Paractinoplanes abujensis: one gene and its partner. The protein of the gene in region 1 interacts with the protein of each later gene in a pairwise test. Links are inferred from orthologs where the notes say so. Each region holds a gene or a part of one and is shown on either strand. Other genes may lie near its edges.

Region 1 (5,480 bases):
GCCGGGCGGTGCACGGCTTCGCCGAAGGCCTTGGTGAAGTGCGCGTTGGTGGCCTGCTCGGCCGCGGTGACGTTGACCGGGCCCGCGATGTCCTCGCGTTCGAGCAGGAACTCGGCCGCGGCGAGCCAGTTGGGGGCGCTGGTCCACGGCATCCACTGCTTGCCGCCGCCCAGCTTGCCGCCCGCGCCCAGTTTGAAGACCGGCAGCAACCGCTCGACCAGGGTTTCGACGGCGATGCCGGTGCGCAGCAGCACGACCCGGACGCCGGCGTCCTCGGCCGGGCGGGCGGCGGCCTCCCAGACCCGGCACAGGTCGGCCAGGAAGGTGTTGCCCGCGGGCGCCTCCTCGGTGACCGGGTCGTCGCCGGTGTCGCCGTACCACCCGACGGCGGAGGCCTGCAGCAGTGTGTGCGGGCGGTCGCCCTCGGGCAGGTTGCGGATCGCTCGCGCGATCGTGCCGGTGGTGTCGACCCGGCTGGAGCGCAGCTCGCTCTTGTAGCGGGCCGTCCAGCGCTTGCCGCCGACGTTGGCGCCGGACAGGTTGATCACCACGTCGGCCGCCGCGACCAGGTGCGGGTCGAGCTGACCCTGGGCGGGCTGCCAGGTGGCCTCGTCGGCTGCCTGAGCGGGCCGGCGCACCAGCCGGGTCACATCGTGGCCGCTGCCGCGCAGCCGCTCGACGAGGGGCGCGCCGAGAAAGCCGGAGCCGCCGGAGATCAGGATCCGCATGGCTCCCATCATGCCCCGAAGTGAACCCGTTCAAAACGAAGAGAGCGCCCGGGGTGATCCCGGACGCTCCCTGTCGCTGCTGACTGTCAGGCCAGGCCGAGGTCACCCTCGAAGTGCCCGCCCTCGAGACGCTCCTTCAGCGTGACCAGGAAGCGGGCGGCGTCAGCGCCGTCCACGATCCGGTGGTCGTAGCTGAGGGCCAGGTAGACCATCGAGCGGGGCGCGATGACCTCGCCCAGCTCGGGGTCGTTGATGACCACGGCCCGCTTGACCACGGCGCCGGTGCCCAGGATGCCGACCTGCGGCTGGTTGATGATCGGCGTGTCGAAGAGCGCGCCCCGGCTGCCCGTGTTGGTCAGCGTGAACGTGCCACCCGAGATCTCGTCCGGGCCGATCTTGTTGTTGCGGGTGCGGTCGGCCACGTCGGCGATCCGCTTGGCCAGCCCGGCCAGGTTGAGGTCGCCGGCGTCCTTGATGACCGGGACGATCAGGCCCTTCGGGGTGTCGACGGCCATGCCCAGGTGCTCGGCGTCGTGGTAGGTGACCGTGCCGGCCTCCTGGTCGATCGACGAGTTGACCACCGGGTGCTGGCGCAGCGCCTCGACCGCGGCCAGCGCGAAGAACGGCAGGAAGCTGAGCTTCACGCCGTGCTGGGCCTGGAAGTCGGCCTTGGCCTTCTGCCGCAGCTGGGCGATCTTGGTGACGTCGACCTCGACGACCGTGGTGAGCTGGGCCGAGATCTGCAGCGACTCGACCATGCGACGGGCGATCGTCGCGCGGGTGCGGGTCAGCTTCTCGGTGCGGCCGCGCAGCGGGCTCGGCTCGGGCTTGGCCTTGGGGGCCGCCGGAGCCGCAGCGGAGGACACCGGGGCCGAAGCGGCCGGAGCCGGGGCCGCCTTGGCCGCGGCGGCCTTGTCGGCCGCGTCGGTCACGTCCTGCTTGCGGATGCGGCCGCCGACGCCGGTGCCGGTCAGGGTCGACAGGTCGACGCCCTTCTCGGCGGCCAGCTTGCGGACCAGCGGGGTGACGTAGCCGGCGTCGCCGGCGCCGTTCGGGCTGGCCTGCTCGACGCGCGGCTGCGACGGGGCGGGCGGCTCGGCCTTGGCCTCGGCGGCGACCGGGTCCTTGGCCGTCTCGGCCTCGGGGGCCGGGTCGGCGTAGGACTCGCCGGACGGCGCGAAGTCGGGGGCGGGGGCCGACTCGATCTTGGGAGCGGACTGCTGCTGCGGCGCGGGAGCCGGAGCCGGCTTCTCCTCAGCCGGAGCCGGCTTCTCCTCAGCCGGGGCCGGGGCCGCGCCCTCGGCGCCGATGATCGCCAGGTCGGCGCCGACGTCGGCCGTCTCGTCCTCCTGCACCTTGATCTCGAGCACCGTGCCCGCGACCGGCGAGGGGATCTCGGTGTCGACCTTGTCGGTGGAGACCTCGAGCAGCGGCTCGTCGACCTCGACGGAGTCACCGACCGCCTTGAGCCAGCGGGTGACGGTGCCCTCGGTGACGCTCTCGCCGAGCGCCGGCATCTTGACCGCGGTGCCCTCGCCGCTCGACGGCGCGGCGGCCTGGGCCTGCGGGGCCGGGGCCTCCTCCTCGACCGGCTTCTCGGTCGAGGGCTCGGTCGGGGCGGGAGGCTCGGGCTCCTCCTGCTGCTGCTGTTGCGCGGGAGCCGGGGCGGAGGTGCCCGCGTCCTCGCCGTCGCCCGAGATGACCGCGAGCTCGCTGCCGACGTCGGCCGTCTCGTCCTCGCCGACGACGATGCGCGACAGCACACCGGCCGCGGGCGACGGGATCTCGGTGTCGACCTTGTCGGTGGAGACCTCGAGCAGCGGCTCGTCGGCCTCCACCCGCTCGCCCTCCTGCTTCAGCCAGCGAGTGACGGTGCCCTCGGTGACGCTCTCACCCAGCCGCGGCATGGTGACCGATGTCGGCATGTCTCAGAACTCCTTAACCACGTTTTGGTCCGGCTCGGCGTAGATCAGGTGATCAGCTGTGTGCGTGCAGGGGCTTGCCCGACAGGGCCAGGAACGCCTCGCCGAGCGCCTCGTTCTGCGTCGGGTGCGCGTGGACCAGCTGGGCGACCTCCTCCGGGAACGCCTCCCAGTTGTAGATCAGCTGGGCCTCGCCCACCAGCTCACCCATGCGCGCGCCGACCATGTGGACGCCCAGGACCGGGCCGTCGTTGAGGCGCACGAGCTTGACGAAGCCCGCGGTCTTGAGGATCTGGCTCTTGCCGTTGCCGCCGAGGTTGTAGTTGTACGTCGAGACCTTGTCCGCGCCGTACTGCTCCTTGGCCTTGGTCTCGGTCAGGCCGACCGACGCGACCTCGGGGTCGGAGTAGGTGACCCGCGGGATGCCCGCCTCGTCGATCGGGGCCGGGCGCAGGCCCGCGATCTCCTCCGCCACGAAGATGCCCTGCTGGAAGCCGCGGTGCGCGAGCTGCAGGCCGGGCACGATGTCGCCGACGGCGTAGATGTTGCCGACGCCGGTGTGCAGGCGCTCGTTGGTGATGACGAAGCCCCGGTCGAGCGTGATGCCCTGCTGCTCGTAACCCAGGTTGGCCGTCGTCGGGCCGCGGCCGACCGCGACCAGCAGCACCTCGGCCTCGACGGTCTCGCCGCCCGCGATGGTGGCCCGCACGCCGTTGGCGGTGTGCTCGACCTTCTCGAACGGCTTGCCGACCTTGAAGTTGATCTTGCGCTTGCGGAAGGCGCGCTCGACCGTCTTCGAGATCTCCTCGTCCTCGGCCGCGACCAGCCGGGGGAGGGCCTCGATGATGGTGACGTCGGCGCCGAACGACTTCCACACGCTGGCGAACTCGACGCCGATCACGCCGCCGCCCAGCACGATCGCGGAGGACGGCACACGGTCCAGCTTGAGGGCGTGCTCGCTGGTGATGACCCGCTTGCCGTCGACCTCGAGGCCGGGGATGGTCCGCGAGTAGGAGCCGGTCGCCAGGATCACGTTGCGTCCGGTGTAGCGCTTGCCGTCGACCTCGACCGTGTCCTTGCCGACCAGCTTGCCGGCGCCCTGGACCACAGTGATCTTGTCCTGCTTGAGCAGACCCTGCAGGCCCTTGTAGAGACGCGCGACCACGCCGTCCTTGTAGGCGTTGACGCCGGCCATGTCGATGCCGACCAGGTCGGCCTTGACGCCGAACTGCTCGCTCTCGCGGGTCTGGTCGGCGATCTCGGCCGCGTGCAGCAGCGCCTTGGTCGGGATGCAGCCGCGGTGCAGGCAGGTGCCGCCCAGCTCGGCCTTGTCGATCAGCGCGACGGAGAGGTTGAGCTCGGCCGCGCGCAGGGCGGCCGCATAACCACCGCTGCCGGCGCCGAGGATGACGATGTCGAAGGTTCCGCCGTTCGGCTGGCTCACGTTGACTCCAGTGTTCGCGTCGTTGCCATGCGGGTCACACAATGGAAACGGTCACAGTATGTCCACGCCATCTTGTCACTTTGCGAACCGGCCGATGCACTCAGGTTCCCCGCGGCGGCCCTGCTCGACGTACTCTTGCCGCAATTGGACGTGAGGAGCATGGGGTGGCCTGGTTTCGGCGTCGCCAGGAGCCGCGGGCCGCGGCCGGACGGGCTGTTGACCGTGCCGATCTTGAGTATCTCGCGGAGTTCGTCCGCACCCGTCGCGGGGTCGAGGCCTTCATCGAGCCGCGCACCAACGTGACCGAGACCACGGTGTTGCTCGTGGCACACGACGGCGAGTGGACGCGCCGGCGCACCGAGACTCCCGAGATCGCCCGGCGGTGGGCTCATCAGCTGAGCGTTCCCATCTATGACGTGCGGCTCATGGGTTATCCGCAGCGGATGCGCGACTACAACGAGCGCAAGAAGCGCCGTCCCGCTCAGGAAAGCTGACACGGTTCCGGGCGCCGTGCGCCCGGAACCGGCAAGATTTACCCCAACCGGTCGATAACCGACAGAAGCGTACGAACCGGGACGCCCGTGCCGCCCTTCGTCCAGTAGCCGGTGGCCTCGCCCGTGTGGTAGCTCGGGCCCGCGATGTCGATGTGCGCCCACTCGACACCCTCGGCCACGAACTCGCGCAGGAAGACGCCGCCCTGCAGCATGTGCCCGGCCCGGTCGAGGTTCGCGTTCGTCTGGCAGATGTCGGCGATGTCCGACTCCATGCCCTTGCGCACCTCCTCCGGCAGCGGCATCGGCCAGGCCGGCTCGCCGACCTCGTCGCCCGCCGCGCGCACCAGCTCGGTCGCCGCGTCCGAGCCCATCAGGCCCGCGATGCGCTTGCCGAGCGCGATGACCTGGCCGCCGGTCAGCGTCGACGCCTCGAACACGTAGTCGGTGCCGTCGGCGCAGGCCCGGGCGATCGCGTCGCCCAGCACCATCCGGCCCTCGGCGTCGGTGTTGAAGACCTCGACCCGCTTGCCGTTGAACATCGTGATGACGTCGCCGGGGCGGTACGCCGTACCGGACGGCATGTTCTCGGCCATTGCCAGGTAGGCACTGACCGCCACCTTGGGCTTGAGCGCCGCCACGGCCAGCATGGTGGCGCCGACCGCGGCCGCACCGGCCATGTCGGACTTCATCTCCCACATGCCCGCGGCCGGCTTGATGCTGATGCCGCCGGTGTCGAACGTGATGCCCTTGCCGACCAGCGCGACCCGCTTCGGCGACTCGACGCCCTCGGGCACATAGGTCAGCTTGACCAGCCGCGGCGGGGCCTCGGAACCCTGGCCCACGGCCACGATGCCGCCGTAGCCGCCCGCTTTGAGCTCGTCGAAGTCGAGCA
Region 2 (4,278 bases), 860 kb from region 1 along the record:
GCAGCCCGTAGTTGACGCTGACGGACTGGAACTCGGGCGGCGGGGCCGCGGCGGCCGGGGTGTCCGCGGGACGGGTCAGCGGCAGCGCCGCGACGACGGCGAGCGCGAGCGCGGGCGCGGCGAGGTGACGCAGCGCGGCCCGGCCGCGGAAGCGGGGACGGTCCATGATGTTCGGTCTCCCGATCAATGTTGTGAAGTCAACTACGACAGAGTGGTGTATCGATGCGCGTGAGCGCTAGCGCCGCAGGGTCAACAAGGCGACGAATTCTTGTCGGGGGGTCGGCATAGACTTCACCCCGCGATGCGACCTTCTTCTGAGACCCACGACAACGCCCTGTTCGCTGTGCCGTCCACGCGGCCCGAGCAGACGGCGCCGCGCAGGCCGCGGCTCGACCCGGAAGCGCTGCTCACGGGGCTGAACGGCCCTCAGCGCGACGCCGTCACCCACGCCGGTTCGCCGCTGCTGATCGTGGCCGGCGCCGGCTCGGGCAAGACCCGTGTGCTCACGCATCGCATCGCCTACCTGCTCGCCGCGCGCGACGTGCATCCGGGCCAGATCATCGCGATCACGTTCACCAACAAGGCCGCCGGCGAGATGAAGGAGCGGGTGGCCCAGCTCGTCGGCCCCCGGGCCCGGCTCATGTGGGTGTCGACGTTCCACTCGGCGTGCGTGCGCATCCTGCGCGCCGAGCACGAGCACGCCGGTCTCAAGAGCAGCTTCTCGATCTACGACGCCGACGACTCGCGCCGCCTCATGACGCTGGTGATCCGCGAGCTCGACCTCGACCCGAAGCGGTATTCCGCGCGCGGCCTGGCCGCCCAGGTCTCCAACCTGAAGAACGAGCTGGTCGAGCCCGAGGAGTTCAAGGAGAAGGCCAAGGGTCCGGCCGAGCGGGCGGTCGCCGAGGCGTACGAGCTGTATCAGCGCCGCCTCCGGGAGGCGCACGCGCTCGACTTCGACGACATCATCATGACCACGGTCCACCTGTTCCAGTCGCATCCCCACGTCGCCGAGACCTATCGTCGCCGGTTCCGCCACGTGATGGTCGACGAATACCAGGACACCAACCACGCGCAGTACATGCTGGTCAAGGAGCTGGTCGGGACGCAGGGGGGCGACGTCGGGCCGGCCGAGCTGTGCGTGGTGGGCGACGCCGACCAGTCGATCTACGCGTTCCGTGGCGCCACGATCCGCAACATTCTCGAGTTCGAGCGCGACTATCCCGACGCCCGCACGATCCTGCTCGAGCAGAACTACCGCTCGACCCAGACGATCCTGTCGGCGGCCAACGCGGTGATCGACCGCAACACGTCGCGCAAGCCGAAGCGGCTCTGGAGCGACCAGGGCGCGGGCGAGCAGATCGTGGGTTACGTCGCCGACACCGAGCACGCCGAGGCCGACTGGGTGGCCCGCGAGATCGACCGGCTGACCGACCGGGGGGAGATCCGCCCGGGTGACGTGGCCGTCTTCTACCGCACCAATGCGCAGTCGCGGGTCTTCGAAGAGGTGTTCATCCGCGTCGGCCTGCCCTACAAGGTGGTCGGCGGCGTCCGGTTCTACGAGCGCAAGGAGGTCCGCGACGCGCTGGCCTACCTGCGCGCGGTGGTCAACGACGACGACACGGTGAGCATCCGCCGGGTGCTCAACACCCCCAAGCGCGGCATCGGCGACCGGGCCGAGGCGTGTGTCGAGGCACTCTCCAACCGCGACCGCATCTCGTTCGGTCAGGCCCTGCGGCACGCGAAGGACGCGCCCGGCATCGCCGCCCGTTCGGCCAACAGCATCGCCGATTTCGTGCAACTGCTCGACGACCTGCGCACGGCCGCCGCGACGTCACCGCCCGAAGAGGTGCTGGAGATGGTGCTGCAGCGTTCGGGCCTGCTCTCCGAGCTGGAGGAGAGCCTCGACCCGCAAGACCAGGGCCGCGTGGAAAACCTGCAGGAGCTGGTCAGCGTGGCCCGCGAGTACACCGAGCGCGTCGAGGCCCAGGCCGACGAGGACGAGGAGGCCCCGGCGGCCACCCTCGCCGGCTTCCTGGAGCAGGTCGCGCTGGTCGCCGACGCCGACCAGCTGCCCGACGACGACCCCGACCACCAGGGCGTGGTCACGCTGATGACGCTGCACACGGCCAAGGGCCTGGAGTTCCCGGTCGTCTTCCTGACCGGCCTGGAGGACGGCGTCTTCCCGCACACCCGCGCGCTCGGCGACAACAACGAGCTCGAGGAGGAGCGCCGCCTGGCCTACGTGGGCATCACCCGGGCCCGGCAGCGGCTCTACTTGTCCCGCGCGGTCACCCGCGGCGCGTGGGGCCAGCCGCAGTACAACCCGCCCTCACGCTTCACCGATGAGCTGCCGCCCGAGCTGATCCGCTGGGAGCGTACGGCCGGCAACTACACGTCCTGGTCGGGCACGGGTGGTGGCGTCGGCGGCCGCGGCGGGGGAGACCGTTATCGCGGCGGGGGCTTCTCCGGCGGCACGCCGAAGGCACAACAGCTCGCGAGCCGGCTCGGCATCGACGCCAGCAAGTTGTCGACGGCCAGCGAGCTGCCGCAGGCGCCCAAGGTGTCGGCGGGCGACCGGGTCAACCACCAGCGGTACGGCTTGGGCCGGGTGGTCACGGTCGAGGGGCAGGGCCCCGGCGCGCGGGCCCAGATCGACTTCGGCGACCAGGTGATGTGGCTGATCCTGCGGCACGCGCCGATCGAGAAGATCTAGGACAGCGAACAGCCGTCCAGGGTGACGCCGCGCTCGTGCAGCCAGCGCACCGGCTCGATCGGGTTCTTGTAGAAGCCGAGGTGCACCTCGAAGTGCAGGTGCGGCCCGGTGGAGTGACCGGTCGAGCCCTCGTCGCCGATCTGCTGGCCGGCCTCGACCCGCTGCCCCTCGTGCACGGCGATCGCCGACATGTGCCCGTAGTGGGTGAGGTAGCCGTGGCCGTGGTCGATGAGCACGGCGTTGCCGTAGCCCTGGGCTGCGCCCGCGCGCACCACGACACCCGCTCCGGCGGCGAGGATCGGCGAGCCGTCCGGTCCGGCGATGTCGACGCCCGCGTGCAGCCGGCCCCAGCGCGGACCGAAGCACGACGTGACGCGGCCCGCCGGGTTGGGGTTGACCCAGGCCGGGACGACGACGGGCGCCTTGGTCACGACGACGCGCGGCTTGAGCTTGCGGCGGACGCCGGCGGCCTCGCCCTCGGCCGGCGGCTTCCACGGCCCGGTGTCGACGACCGGGTCGGCGACCGTGAGCGACTCTCCGGGCGCGACGCCGGCCACCGGTACGGCCTGTTTGTCGGCGGCGGCTGCGGCGGTGCCACCGGCGATCCCGGTGGCCAGCGCGGCGCCGAGGGCGGCGGTCAGCAGCGTGGCCCGGCCCCGGTCACCGGTGAGGAAGGCGAGGGGCGCCCGGTGGCGGCGGACCTGGGCCCGGCGGTGACGACCGGCGGCACGGGTCTCGTCTTGAAGCGCCACGCGGCACGACCTCCCAGGCAGATATGAGCACCGACATGTGCTTGTCGGCCTGCCTGCAGGATTCGTGAAGAGGAGCCGCCCGGTTCAACCGAGTTGCAACCGCAGAGGTTTGCCGGCCCGTAGGTGGGTACTCCGAGGGTCAGGAGGCGGCGGCCACGCCGGCGAACACCGACTCGACCCGCAGCTTGATGTCGACGCCGCGATCGCGCAGGAACGGGATCGGGTCGGTCGGGGTGCCGTTGACGTGGATCTCGAGGTGCAGGTGCGTGCCGTACGAGGCGCCCGTGTTGCCGACCAGGCCGATCACCTGACCCGCCTTGACCTCGTCGCCCGCCTTGACGAGCAGGCGGCGCGAGTGGGCGTAGATGACCTCGTTGCCCTCGGTGTCCTGGATCGTGATCTGGTAGCCGTAGCCACCGTAGTAACCGGCCTTGGTGACCTTGCCCGCGTGGATCGCCTTGTAAGGCATGCCCTCGGGACCGGCCAGGTCGATGCCGGCGTGCAGCTTGCCCCAGCGAACCCCGTAGGCCGAGGTGAACTGGAAGTCGTCCATCGGGAGCAGCCAGACGTCGGCCGTGGCCTCGTCGGCGCTCACCTTCTGCTTGGTGGCCGAGTCGCGGTTGTTGCTGCGGGAGGCGGCCGAGTCGTCGGCGGCGCGGTCGGCGATGGCCTCGTCGACGGACTGGACGGCGCCGTGGGCCTGCAGGGCCTGCGGGTCGACGTTCTTCTGGTCGGGGAAGTTGGACGCCGCGCCGATCGCGACGACACCGGCACCGGCGAACGCCGCGGTGACTGCGACGGCGTAGCGGC

The links. The genes of interacting proteins can lie anywhere in the genome.
Region 2: the proteins of lpdA (region 1) and pcrA interact in binary tests that used the Escherichia coli proteins (3 or more experiments, as listed by UniProt). The link is inferred for Paractinoplanes abujensis from one-to-one orthologs.

What each region holds. Positions count from the first base shown.
Region 1 is NZ_JACHMF010000001.1:5,061,850-5,067,329, reverse strand. What follows is about bases 1,901-4,839. They hold lpdA (dihydrolipoyl dehydrogenase), read right to left. Parts: upstream 4,095-4,839; coding sequence 2,706-4,094; downstream 1,901-2,705. Other genes in these bases: BKA14_RS22820 (leucyl aminopeptidase), read right to left, coding at 4,627-4,839; BKA14_RS22825 (hypothetical protein), read left to right, coding at 4,259-4,588; sucB (2-oxoglutarate dehydrogenase, E2 component, dihydrolipoamide succinyltransferase), read right to left, coding at 1,901-2,653. Outside these bases: BKA14_RS22840 (TIGR01777 family oxidoreductase), read right to left, coding at 1-728; more of sucB, read right to left, coding at 815-1,900; more of BKA14_RS22820, read right to left, coding at 4,840-5,480. UniProt on the Escherichia coli protein: Lipoamide dehydrogenase is a component of the glycine cleavage system as well as of the alpha-ketoacid dehydrogenase complexes.
Region 2 is NZ_JACHMF010000001.1:5,917,067-5,921,344, reverse strand. The notes cover bases 1-3,008. They hold pcrA (DNA helicase PcrA), read left to right. Parts: upstream 1-301; coding sequence 302-2,716; downstream 2,717-3,008. Other genes in these bases: BKA14_RS26960 (M23 family metallopeptidase), read right to left, coding at 2,713-3,008; BKA14_RS26970 (bifunctional metallophosphatase/5'-nucleotidase), read right to left, coding at 1-166. Outside these bases: more of BKA14_RS26960, read right to left, coding at 3,009-3,468; BKA14_RS26955 (M23 family metallopeptidase), read right to left, coding at 3,608-4,278. UniProt on the Escherichia coli protein: A helicase with DNA-dependent ATPase activity. Unwinds DNA duplexes with 3'-5' polarity. Translocates on single-stranded DNA with 3'-5' polarity. Initiates unwinding more efficiently from a nicked substrate than double-stranded DNA.